4 regions of the Afipia sp. GW822-FHT04G07 genome follow, and region 3 is predicted to be linked to each of the others. Evidence: predicted binding sites of a transcription regulator. Region 3 holds the regulator's gene; each other region holds the start of a gene.
The links. Region 3 encodes LexA, which represses DNA repair genes until DNA is damaged. Its sites were predicted from a motif close to TGTTCNNNNTGTGTTCNG; they were not measured.
Positions count from the first base shown of each region.

Region 1 (3,111 bases), 3.1 Mb from region 3:
AACGTCACGAATAAAATCAAAAGGAACATCCTCGTGAAAAAGGTCTGACATTGAATTCACGAAAATGACTTTTCCTTTTCTCCAAGTCCGCGGTAATTCCAGCGCCTTTCTATCGAGGACAATCTTGCCGTTCCATTTGGCTCGGCCGCCACTAATCCTTGTCGTACCAGCGTATTTTGTTTGGCCCATTCTCTCTAAGCGGCTTGCTAAGCGCATGGCATAACAATTGGTGCATCCGGGCGAGATGATTGTGCATCCACCAACGGGGTTCCAAGTTGCTTCAGTCCACTCAATTGATGAGTTTGTGGCCATCTATTCTTCCCTATGGAAACGTGACCATGACATGGTCGGCAAAGGTATCTTTTTTTCGCTTATCGGGGTTAGCCTTTATTCTGCCTTCAACTTCTAGAGCGAGAAGCGCGTCTTTATAATTCTTCTTGATGAACGGCGTATCGACGCTGTGTTGTTCGTAAATTCCTTTCATTGATAGCGTTTCACCCGCAAAGATTTTTGGAAGCTCATCTTTCAGTCCATCAAATGGCCTAGCCAAGGAAAAGAGAAGCGGTGTTGATGCATCTGCGGGTGAGTAAGTGAATGAAGGAACCCCCTGATCCGCCACAGAGCTTTCCTTTGCCATGATGTCCTTCATAATTTCGTATCCCTTAAAGTGTTTCGATACGAAAATTAAGCTGTGAGAGGTGCGTGTCCCCTTCGCGTTTTTAAAGCGAAATGGAAGGACATATTTTCCGCCCATCGCTTTAATGGCCTGCGCCAACTCCTCCAATATCACTTCCTCCCGTTTCTCGGGGCTCATGTCCGGAAGTATCGTTCGGAGCTTTTCGGCGACAGCCTCGCCGAAAAGTGCATCCATGTGCGATTTCACCGCCGGATTTGAAATGCCGGCATTGATCCTGTTGTAGTTAAAAAAGAAGACGCAATCGCATCCCCAATCTTTGATAAAGCCGTTTACAATCTTTAGAGAGAGACCCTTGTAGCCGAACGGGTCAACAAAAGAGAACGACGGAATAAGACGCGTCTCGTTGAAATAGCTTTCTGCATCCTTGTCTACTTCGCCGCACGAAATATGCGGCTTGAAGGCGAGCGTTTCGATCCCTTCGAGTTTTTCAATCTCCGTCTGCAAAGCATTTGTATGGTCTTTGTTAGCGTCATTGAAAAAGGTAACAAGCATTTGCTTTAGATCAGGATCTTCAATCGCACGCTCTAGGATCATAAGAGGCGTTGAAGCTGCACCATCTTTGTAACGCCCCGGCCCGGCGTACAAATCGATATATGCAACCTTCTTTTCTCGTTGTTTAGCGGTCGGAATAATTACTTTCGCCCAGACGTAAAAATACTTTTGTACGATGCGAGCCTTCACTTCAGATTGGTCGGATCGCTCGTCGAAAAATTTGACCTGCGCCATTGCCCCACTTTCTGATGATGGATTCGTGCAGGAGCATAACAACACCATAGACAATATTCCTAATAGGAACATATCATGAACATTATTGATGCGCAACTCTCTGCATACAAAAACGGCGGACCTTTCGGCCCGCCGTTTTGTTTCTGGGTCCCCGCTTCCGCGGGGACGACATCGCGAGAGTTGCTGGTCATCCTTCGAGGCTCGGGCTTCGCCCTCGCACCTCAGGATGACGCACTCAGTTATCCAAGAAACTCCGCAACTTCCTTGACCTCGACGGATGCTTCAGCTTGCGCAGCGCCTTCGCCTCGATCTGACGGATGCGTTCGCGGGTCACCGAGAACTGCTGGCCGACTTCTTCCAGCGTGTGGTCGGTGTTCATGCCGATGCCGAAGCGCATGCGCAGCACGCGCTCCTCGCGCGGCGTCAGCGACGCCAGCACGCGGGTCGTGGTCTCGCGCAGGTTGCTCTGGATCGCCGCATCGATCGGCAGGATCGCGTTCTTGTCCTCGATGAAATCGCCGAGATGCGAATCCTCCTCGTCGCCCACCGGGGTTTCGAGCGAGAGCGGCTCCTTGGCGATCTTGAGAACCTTGCGCACCTTCTCCAGCGGCATGCCGAGCTTCTCGGCCAGTTCTTCCGGGGTCGGCTCGCGGCCGATTTCGTTCAGCATCTGACGCGAGGTGCGCACGATCTTGTTGATCGTCTCGATCATGTGCACCGGAATACGGATGGTTCGCGCCTGATCGGCGATCGAGCGCGTGATGGCCTGACGAATCCACCACGTCGCATAGGTCGAGAACTTGTAGCCGCGGCGGTATTCGAACTTGTCGACCGCCTTCATGAGGCCGATGTTGCCTTCCTGAATGAGATCGAGGAACTGCAAGCCGCGGTTGGTATATTTCTTGGCGATGGAAATCACGAGACGGAGGTTCGCCTCGACCATTTCCTTCTTGGCCTGACGCGCTTCGCGCTCGCCCTTCTGCACGCCGTGCACGATCTTGCGGAATTCGCCGATCTCGAGCCCGGTCAATCCGGCCAGCTGCTGGATCTCGTGACGCAGTTCCTTGATGCGATCCTTCTCCACCGCGACGAAATTCTTCCAGCCCTTGGCGGCCAGTTTCGAGACGCGGTTGAGCCAGCGCGGATCAAGCTCCGAGCCGACATAATTTTTCAGGAAGTCGTCGCGGCCCACGCCGTGGCTGTCACCCAGACGGAAGAGACGGCCCTCAAACGACACCAGCTTCTTGTTGATGTCGTACAACTGCTCGACCAGCGAATCGATACGCGCCTGGTTGAGCCGCAGCGACTTCACCTCGACGACGATTTCGTCCTTCAGCTTCTTGTACTTGCGCTCCTGCGCGGGCGAGAGCGTTTCGTTCTGAAGCTGGTTCTGGATGTCCTGCTCCTGAAGACGGCGCAGCTTCTTGTACTCGCTTGCGATCTTGTCGAAGGTCTCGACGACCTTCGGCTTCAGCTCGGCCTCGATGGCCGCGAGCGACATCTGGTTCTCGAACTCGTCGTCCTCGTCGTCGTCCGCGGCGGGGCTTGCACCGGCGTCGCCTGCGGCGGGCGCGGGGCGGAACGGCGTCGCCGACGGAGGCGCTGCGGGCGCCGCGGCGGCCTGCGCGGGCATCACCTGCACGGTGCCGTCGGCGTTGATGATGGCATTGGTCTGCTGACCGTCCGGA
Region 1 is NZ_JBXAMP010000001.1:3,349,563-3,352,673, reverse strand. Features, by position in the region: gene AC1RKJ_RS16430 (DUF5131 family protein) at 1-312, opposite strand, end outside; gene AC1RKJ_RS16425 (three-Cys-motif partner protein TcmP) at 323-1,423, opposite strand; gene rpoD (RNA polymerase sigma factor RpoD) at 1,659-3,111, opposite strand, start outside.
Region 1: a site for LexA is predicted at 1,488-1,505, ahead of AC1RKJ_RS16425 (three-Cys-motif partner protein TcmP). Genes of this name have one in related genera too.

Region 2 (3,111 bases), 980 kb from region 3:
GCCAAGGGTCGCGTCGCCCATGAATGCATCGTCGATCCGCGCGGCCTCAAGGCGGGCTCCGGGGTGACCGTGGACGACATCGCCAAACGCCTGATCGACTACGGCTTCCACGCGCCGACCATGAGTTTCCCGGTGCCGGGCACGCTGATGATCGAGCCGACGGAATCCGAATCGAAGGCGGAACTGGATCGCTTCTGCGAGGCCATGATCGCGATCCGCCGCGAGATCGCCGACGTCGAATCCGGGCGCTTCACCATCGAGGCCTCGCCGCTGCGCCATGCGCCGCACACCGTGCACGACATCGCCGAGGATAGGTGGGAACGGCCCTACTCGCGCGCCGAGGGCTGCTTCCCGGCAGGGACGTCACGCACCGATAAATACTGGTGTCCTGTGGGGCGCGTCGACAACGTCCACGGCGACCGCAACCTGATCTGCTCGTGCCCGCCGGTGGCGGACTACGCACAGGCGGCGGAGTAGCCAGCCTAGCAACAAAGGGGATCGTCATCCTGAGGTGCCGGAGCGAAGCGACGGCCTCGAAGCATGACAAGAGTAGTCCGTACTCCATCGTCATCCTTCGAGGCTCGCCGCGTTGCGGCTCGCACACCTCAGGATGACGCTTCTTGATCGTATCTCACAAAACAAATCGGGCGCTGGGGATGTCGGCAACTCAACATCCACAACGCCCGTTTGCTTCCGAAGCGTGATCTGATCCGAAAGGATTCCCGTCTTTCGGGATCACGCCGTAACTCAAGCCTTAAACAACTCAAGTCTCAGAAAATCCAACCCGTCATTCCGGGATGCGCGTTCTTCACGCGCAGACCCGGAATGACGGGTGTCTCAATCATTCCTCCGGCTCTTCGCCGTCGGCGTCGCGCTCGGGCGAGCCTGCGAGGATCTGCTCCGCGATCAGCCCGGAGTTCTGGCGGATCAAGGCTTCGATCTTAGCCGTTATCTCCGGATTGGCCTTGAGGAAGGCCTTGGAATTCTCGCGGCCCTGACCGAGGCGCACGCTGTCATAGGAGAACCACGCGCCGGATTTCTCGACGATGCCGGCCTTGACGCCGAGATCGAGAATTTCACCCAGCTTCGAAACGCCCTCGCCATACATGATGTCGAACTCGACCTGCTTGAACGGCGGCGCCAACTTGTTCTTCACCACCTTGACGCGGGTCTGGTTGCCGACAACCTCGTCGCGCTCCTTGATCTGGCCGATGCGGCGGATGTCGAGGCGCACCGAGGCGTAGAACTTCAGCGCGTTGCCGCCCGTGGTGGTCTCGGGCGAACCGTACATCACGCCGATCTTCATGCGGATCTGGTTGATGAAGATGACCATGGTGTGGGATTTGTTGATCGAGGCGGTGAGCTTGCGCAACGCCTGACTCATCAGCCGCGCCTGCAGGCCGGGAAGGCTGTCGCCCATCTCGCCTTCGAGTTCGGCGCGCGGCACCAACGCCGCCACCGAGTCCACCACGAGCACGTCCACCGCGCCGGAGCGCACCAGCGTGTCGGCGATTTCCAGCGCCTGCTCGCCGTGGTCGGGCTGCGAAATCAGAAGTTCATCGACGTTGACGCCGAGCTTGCGGGCATAGACCGGATCGAGCGCATGTTCGGCATCGATGAAGGCGCAGATGCCGCCCTTCTTCTGGGCTTCGGCCACCGTATGCAGCGCCAGCGTGGTCTTGCCGGAGGATTCCGGGCCGTAAATCTCGACCACACGGCCCTTCGGCAGGCCGCCGACGCCGAGCGCGATATCCAGCCCGAGCGAGCCCGAGGAAACCGTCTCGATATCCATGGAGCGGTCGTTCTTGCCGAGCTTCATAACGGAGCCCTTGCCGAACTGGCGCTCGATCTGAGAGAGCGCGGCCGACAGGGCCTTGGTCTTGTCCATGGAAGATCCTTCGACGATACGCAGCGCGGCGGGGGCCATAGTGGTGCTCCTTATGTAAGGGATTCGCCAGCCGGACAAACGGCTTCCCAGGGACGGCGGACCGGAATCGGCTTGATCCGATGGAACCAATGTACCCCATTTGTTCTAAGTTCGCAATATGTTCTTTTCGAATTGGGGGATACTGGCCTGCTTTTGCCCCTGGTGGCTCAATTTGAATTGAGCAGCAGCCGAATTTGGAAAATGGACTCGATCTTTATCACGCCCAGGATTTAGAATTTTGCCCGTCTCTTTGGTGCGGTGACCGCAATGCCCATCAACCAGCGAATCTGTCCGAAGTGCGGAAAGCCCGTGAAATTGATGCTGCCACCGGGCGGCACAGGCCCGCGCACATATCAGTGCATCGACTGCGACCGGCCAGACCCAATCAAATCGCCTCAGGTGCAGAACCTTTTAAAGGCACTCCTGCCCGAGGAAAAAAAGCAGTAAGGCCGCCTCAGTTGGCGCGCCCCAACGTCGCTTACTTCGCGGTCGTCTTGGATTTCGGCGCCTTGGCCGCGGGCTCGCTGCGCACCGAGGCCCATGGGTCGGCATTCGGCTTGGCATCGGGGATCTTGGCGCGGGCGGCCCGGGCCGCGTCCTCATTGGCCTTGTTCCGCGCGATTTCGTCTTCCGACAGTTCCTTGGTTTCGTTCAGCCGGAAGCCGGGCGTCATGTTCTGTGCAAACGCCGAAACCGAGACCGGAATCGTCAACAATCCGACCGCCATCGCAACCCGAAACACGCGCATCGAAACTCTCCCCGGATAATCAAAGTCACTTTTTGAGGGTGTCATTCTGAATCGCCCGGCCCGCAAGCCGCCAGCCGCTCGAAGTCTACCCCACGCCGAAACGATGGCCAAGACGGGACCATGACCGGGCAATGCACCCAAAAACGGGCGCTGATGCGACTTCACGCCGGATTGAACGCTCTCGGGTGCGTCAATGTCCTGAATCAATTGTAAACGCGGCAGCCCCCAGCGACGGGCATCGATTTAGCGTCCGGCAACCGGCCACGCCCTAGTCTGCCGATATGAACCACAGGATGGCGGCCATGACGAACATGCCATTGGCGGAGCGACGGTCGAAAACACGCCGCCGTGTCTTCAAGGGCGGCGTCATCACCTTCAATGGAGCCGGCGTCGATTGCACCGTGCGCAACATGTCGGACAATGGCGCGGCGCTGGA
Region 2 is NZ_JBXAMP010000001.1:1,195,584-1,198,694, forward strand. Features, by position in the region: gene gcvP (aminomethyl-transferring glycine dehydrogenase) at 1-477, shown strand, start outside; gene recA (recombinase RecA) at 842-1,927, opposite strand; gene AC1RKJ_RS06010 (hypothetical protein) at 2,406-2,675, opposite strand; gene AC1RKJ_RS06015 (PilZ domain-containing protein) at 2,978-3,111, shown strand, end outside.
Region 2: a site for LexA is predicted at 2,036-2,053, ahead of recA (recombinase RecA). Genes of this name have one in related genera too.

Region 3 (3,111 bases):
ATGTGCTGTCGATCTCCGGCTATCACATGGCGGTGGTGGCGGGCGTCGTGTTCTTCGCGGTGCGTGCGCTGCTCGCGCTGTTTCCCGGATTAACGGTGACGTTCCCGATCAAGAAATGGTCGGCGGCGGCGGCCTTCGTCGCGGCGTTGTTCTATCTGCTGTTGTCGGGCGCGGAGGTTGCGACGCAACGATCGTTCTTCATGACGGCGGTGGTGCTGATCGCGGTGATGGTGGACCGCCGCGCCATCACGTTCCGCACGCTTGCGGTGGCGGCGATGATCGTGCTGCTGATCGCACCGGAGGCGCTGGTGCATCCGAGTTTCCAGATGTCGTTCGCGGCGACGCTCGGACTCGTGGCGCTGGTCCAACTCGGGATGCCGAACCTGTTCGCGTCGCCGGACAATACGCAGGTGGCGCGCGCCGCGTTGTGGGGCGGCCGCGAGATCACGATGCTGGCGCTGGCGTCGCTGGTCGCGGGATTTGCGACGATGCCTTACGCGGCATTTCACTTTCATCGCGTGACGCCCTACGGGGTGCTGGCCAATCTCGCGGCGATGCCGGTTGTCTCGGTGCTGGTGATGCCGGCCGGATTGTTGGGGCTGCTCGCCATGCCGTTCGGCTTCGACGGCGTGTTCTGGCGGCTGATGGATGTCGGCATCGGCTGGATGATGGCGGTGGCGCAATGGGTCGCGGCATTGCCGGGCGCCATCGGGCGGCTTGCGGCGTTCGGGACCGGGCCATTGGCGGTAATGAGCGCGGGCATCATCGTGCTCGGTCTGTTGCGGACGCCGCTGCGCTGGGTAGGAGCGGGGCTGATCGTGCTCGCAACGGCGTGGGCGCTGACAACACCGCAGCCGGATATTCTCGTGGCTGGCGATGGGCACACCGTCGGGGTACGCGGCAAGGATGGCAGGCTGCGCCTGATGCGCACCGGCAAGGATGCTTTCCTGTCGCGCGAATGGCTCGCCGCCGATGCCGATACCCGCACGGCGGCCGATCCGTCGCTGGTAGATGGTGTGTCCTGCGACAATGCGGGATGCGTGGTGCAGGCGGAAGGCGGCGCCACCGTCGCTCTCACGCTGAAACCTGGAGCTTTCGCGGACGACTGTGCGCGCGCCGCCGTGATCGTGACGTTGCGGCAACCACCGGCCGGTTGCGCGGCCACGGTGCTGGATCAGGACACGCTGCGCAGGCGCGGGACGCTCGCCTTGCGCAAGACCGCCGAAGGCTATGCCGTCACAGCCATCAGGCCGCGCGGCGTCGATCGCCCTTGGTCTGCGGCAGTTGCGGAGGATGAGCCACAGGCTCCAGCGTCTCGGCCGAATGTCCCGGCGCGCTCCGTCGATGCGACGCCCGCCGAAAGCGACCTCCAGCCGGACGATTAATTCTCGAGGCTCAATACTTCCGGAGCAGACCGATCAGCTTGCCCTGAATGCGCACGCGGTTGGGCGGCAGGATCCGGACTTCATAGGCCGAGTTGGCAGGCTCAAGCGCAATGGATGCGCCGCGTCGCCGGAAACGCTTCAGTGTGGCTTCTTCCTCGTCGATCAGCGCGACCACGATGTCGCCAGTGTCGGCGCTGTCGTTGCGCTGGATCAGCACGGTGTCGCCGTCGAGAATACCGGCTTCCATCATGGAATCGCCGCGCACTTCGAGGGCGTAGTGTTCGCCCGACCCGAGCATGTCGGGCGGCAGGCTGATGGTGTGGCTGCGGGTCTGGAGCGCCTCGATGGGCGTACCGGCCGCGATCCGTCCCATGACCGGCACGGAAACCGGGAAGTTCGTATCGTCCTCGTGGCCGGCGGAGCCGCTGCTGCGGACCTTGCCGAGGTTGCCCTCGATGACACTGGGGGTGAAGCCGCGACGGCCGTTGCCGCCGGCACCCGAATTCCCAAGCTCCGGCAGTTTGATGACTTCAATCGCGCGGGCACGGTTGGCGAGCCTGCGGATGAAGCCGCGTTCCTCAAGAGCCGTGATCAGCCGGTGGATGCCGGACTTGGAGCGCAAGTCCAGCGCGTCCTTCATTTCGTCGAACGAGGGCGGAACACCAGCTTCCTTCAGCCGCTCGTTGATAAAGCGCAGAAGCTCGTATTGTTTGCGTGTCAGCATCTATCTGGTCCCCGATCGCCTTTGCTCCGATGCCGCGCCTCTCTGGATACGGGCCGTTGGACGGCCAATCAGGAGTTGCGAGTCACTCGAAACAAATCATGAACGAACACTATCTGTTCCATATGTGTTCCGCAACCCCTTAATTTCACGTCAACGACGGGGAGCTTTAGTTGGGAAGCCGGAGGATCGTGCAGGGCGAGCCGGCAGGGGCCGCTGGTGCGAAGGGTGGGCGGACGATGAGCGCATCCGCCGCCGCCAGATTGCCCACCAGAGAACTGTCCTGAGGGCCTACCGAGGTTGCGACGGGCACGCCGTCGCCGCCGGTTGTAACCCTTGCCCGCAGATGATCCTGCCGCTTGTCGTTGGCTGGCAGCTCGCGCCCCAGCACGGCCCGCTCCAGGACATGATCGACCTGGGTTCGTCCCGACAGCGCGCGGATGAGCGGCACCAGAAACAGGAAGGCGCAGACATAGGATGACACCGGGTTGCCGGGCAGGCCGAGCACGCGCATCGGCCCGAGGCGTCCGTGCATCATCGGCTTTCCGGGCCGCAGCGCGATTTTCCAGAAAGCCATGTCGACGCCTTCGGCTTTCAGCGCAGTCTGAACGAGATCATGGTCGCCGACGGAAGCGCCGCCGGTGGTCACAAGAACATCGACGCCGAGATCGCGCGCACGCCGGATGGCGTCGGTTGTCGACTCGAGTGTATCGCGCGCGATGCCGAGATCGATGGGGTCCGCGCCTTCGTTGCGCGCGAGCGCGATCAGCGCGAACACGTTGCTGTGGACGATCTGGCCCGGCGCGGGCTTTGTGCCCGGCACGACCAGTTCATCCCCGGTCGCGAGGATCGCGACTCTTGGGCGACGATGCACCGGCAGTTGCGGATGATTCATGCTCGCGGCCAGCGCAAGCGCACGATCGGTCAGGAGCGATCCTCGCCGCAGCCCTGTTTCGCCTTCGCGGAAATCGATGCCCGCCGGCCGGATGTTTTTTCCCGCCGCGA
Region 3 is NZ_JBXAMP010000001.1:215,142-218,252, forward strand. Features, by position in the region: gene AC1RKJ_RS01040 (ComEC/Rec2 family competence protein) at 1-1,385, shown strand, start outside; gene lexA (transcriptional repressor LexA) at 1,396-2,109, opposite strand; gene AC1RKJ_RS01050 (molybdopterin molybdotransferase MoeA) at 2,276-3,111, opposite strand, start outside.

Region 4 (3,111 bases), 2.2 Mb from region 3:
TAATCCTTTGGCGAAATCTTGTGTCGCCCCGGACCACCCGAAGGGGTCGCGTGGGGTTTTGGAACCGTCCATTTCAGGAACGCCGGACCTATAAGGGTCCAGCCGCCCAGCGTCAAGGTTGGGAGGCGATTTCGGCGGTTTATCCGGCCATCGCGGACGCCATCGGCCACCGGGCAGGAATGGCGATTTTCCCCGTCAAACCAGTGATTTCCTAACATATAATCGACGTAATCCCTGACCAGACAGGGTATCAGCGGGCCTTCGGCAATTCCTTTTGCGGCCTCTGCGCCGCACCGATGGTTCCGGCTGAAATTGCTTGCTTAGAGATATATTGGCCCAACAGGACTTTTGTCAGTGGATATGCCCTGGTTCCCAAGGTTCGCCCGGTCAGTCTCCTGGATAGCCCGGTCTGAACTTCTCCTGCTGGGCGCGCTGCTCGCTTGCGCCGGGTCGGCGATGCCGGCCGGGTCCGCCAGTGCCCAGGGCCGGCTGGATGCCAAGTACGAAGCCTCGCTTGCCGGACTGCCGATCGGCAAGGGTGCCTGGGTAGTGGATGTTTCCGAAGACCAGTATTCGGCAGCCGTCAGCGGAGCCACCACAGGGCTGATGAAGTCCATCGGCGGAGGCAACGGCACCGGTACGGCGCAAGGCCGCATCACCGCCGGCCAGTTCGCGCCGCTGAACTACATCTCGACGATCAATTACGGGAAGAAGGCCGAGATCATTCGCATCGCGCTCTCGGGCGGCAATGTGAAAGAGTCCGCCATCGAGCCGGAGCCGCCGGAAAATTCGGAACGAATTCCGCTGACCGACGCGCATCGCCGCAATGTCCTCGATCCGATGACGGGTTCGCTGCTGCGCGTAGCGGGAACGGGCGATCCGGTCAGTCCCGAGGCATGCCGCAACAAGACGATGTCGGTCTTCGACGGCAGGATGCGCTACGATCTGCGTCTCGACTACAAGCGCATGGAAACGGTCAAGGCCGAGAAGGGCTACCATGGCCCTGTGGTGGTCTGTGCGGTCTACTTCACGCCGATCGCGGGCTACGTTCCCGATCGCGCCTCGATCAAGTACGTCACCGCTCAGCGCGACATGGAGATATGGTTTGCGCCGATCGCCGGAACGCGCGTGCTCGTTCCTTACCGGATTGCGATTCCAACCCCGCTCGGCACCGGCATGATCGAAGCGACGGAGTTCATCTCGGTGCAGAAGACGGCCAAAACAAACTGAAGCCGGCTGGCGGCCTACGGCCATGCCCGGCGCAAGGATCCGGTGGCAAATCGCGCCCGTGACGAATCTTGTTTGTGAATCGGGTTGACTCTTCAGCCAATCCGATTCGACTCCGGTTTTAACGAATTCAGCTCATTTGCTGCTGGCGCGGAGTATCCTCAAACCTCATCTAGTATTGCTGGTCAGCAGATTGTGCGACATGTGGAGGTAATAAAGCCGAACACACCGCGAGTCAGCGATTCGGGCTTCTTTCGTTCCTTACTCGTTCCAAACCTTAAGTTGCGGCGTGAAAAACGTCGCATTGTGAGACACTTCCTTCAAACTGGCTGCGGCGTCCGCGTCGTGTGCGTCATGCGGACCTGTTGATTATGCCTCTGTCGTCTTCCGCTCCGCTGTTTCCGAATGATCGTGCTCCCGGCGCTGGCGTGACCGCAGTGCTGGGCCCGACCAACACCGGCAAGACCCACCTCGCGATCGAGCGGATGCTCGCCCACTCGTCGGGAATCATCGGTCTGCCGCTGCGCCTGCTGGCGCGCGAGGTCTACAACAAGATCGCCGCACGGGCAGGCGCCGACTCCGTCGCGCTGATTACCGGCGAAGAGAAGATCAAGCCGCCGAAGGCGCGGTACTGGGTCTCCACCGTCGAGGCGATGCCGCGCGATCTCGACGTGTCGTTTCTGGCGGTGGACGAAATCCAAATCGCGGCGGACCTCGAACGCGGTCACGTCTTCACCGACAAGATCCTGAACCGGCGCGGCCGTGATGAGACGCTGCTGCTGGGTGCTGCCACCATGCGCCCGATCATCGAGCGGCTGCTGCCCGGCGCCAATATCGTGACGCGGCCGAGGCTCTCGCATCTCGAATTTGTCGGCGACCGCAAGATCACACGGCAACCAAGGCGCACCGCGATCGTCGCGTTCTCTGCGGACGAGGTTTACGCCATCGCCGAACTGATCCGGCGTCAACACGGCGGCGCTGCCGTCGTTCTGGGATCGCTGTCGCCACGCACCCGCAACGCGCAGGTGGACATGTTCCAGTCCGGCGACGTCGATTATCTGGTTGCGACAGACGCCGTCGGCATGGGCCTCAATCTCGATGTCGATCATGTCGCTTTTGCTTCCGACCGCAAATACGACGGCTATCAGTTCCGCCGATTAACGCCCGCAGAGTTCGCGCAAATTGCGGGCCGCGCGGGCCGCGCCACCCGCGACGGCACTTTCGGGACCACGGGCCGATGCGCGCCGTTCGAGCCGGAACTGGTCAACGCGTTGCAGAACCATACCTTCGACAGCGTGAAGATGCTGCAATGGCGGAATACGCGGCTGGATTTCGCGTCGCTGGCCGCACTTCAGGTCTCGCTGGCGCTCACGCCCAACCATGAAGTCCTGACCCGCGCGCCGGTCGCCGAGGACATTCGCGTGCTCGATCATGCCGCGCGCGACGAAGACGTCCGTGACATGGCCAAGGGCGCGGCCGCCGTCGAGCGGCTCTGGGAAGCCTGCCAGATTCCCGATTATCGCAAGCTGTCTCCGGCAGCCCACGCCGAACTCGTCACCACGCTGTTCGGATTTCTGATGCGCAAGGGCCGGCTTCCGGACGACTGGTTCGCCGCCCAGATAGCGCAAACCGACCGGACCGATGGCGATATCGACACATTATCGGCCCGGATCGCCCAGATTCGGACCTGGACGTTTGCGGCAAATCGCCCCGATTGGCTGGCGGATCCCGAGCACTGGCAGGGAATTGCCCGTGCGGTGGAGGATAAATTGTCGGATGCGCTCCATGAAAGGCTAACTGAGCGTTTCGTTGACCGCCGGACCAGTGTATTGATGCGCCGCTTGCGGGAAAACACGATGCTGAATACTGAAATTGGGAAGACCG
Region 4 is NZ_JBXAMP010000001.1:2,407,253-2,410,363, reverse strand. Features, by position in the region: gene AC1RKJ_RS11790 (DUF3108 domain-containing protein) at 361-1,230, shown strand; gene AC1RKJ_RS11785 (helicase-related protein) at 1,599-3,111, shown strand, end outside.
Region 4: a site for LexA is predicted at 1,483-1,500, ahead of AC1RKJ_RS11785 (helicase-related protein). Genes of this name have one in related genera too.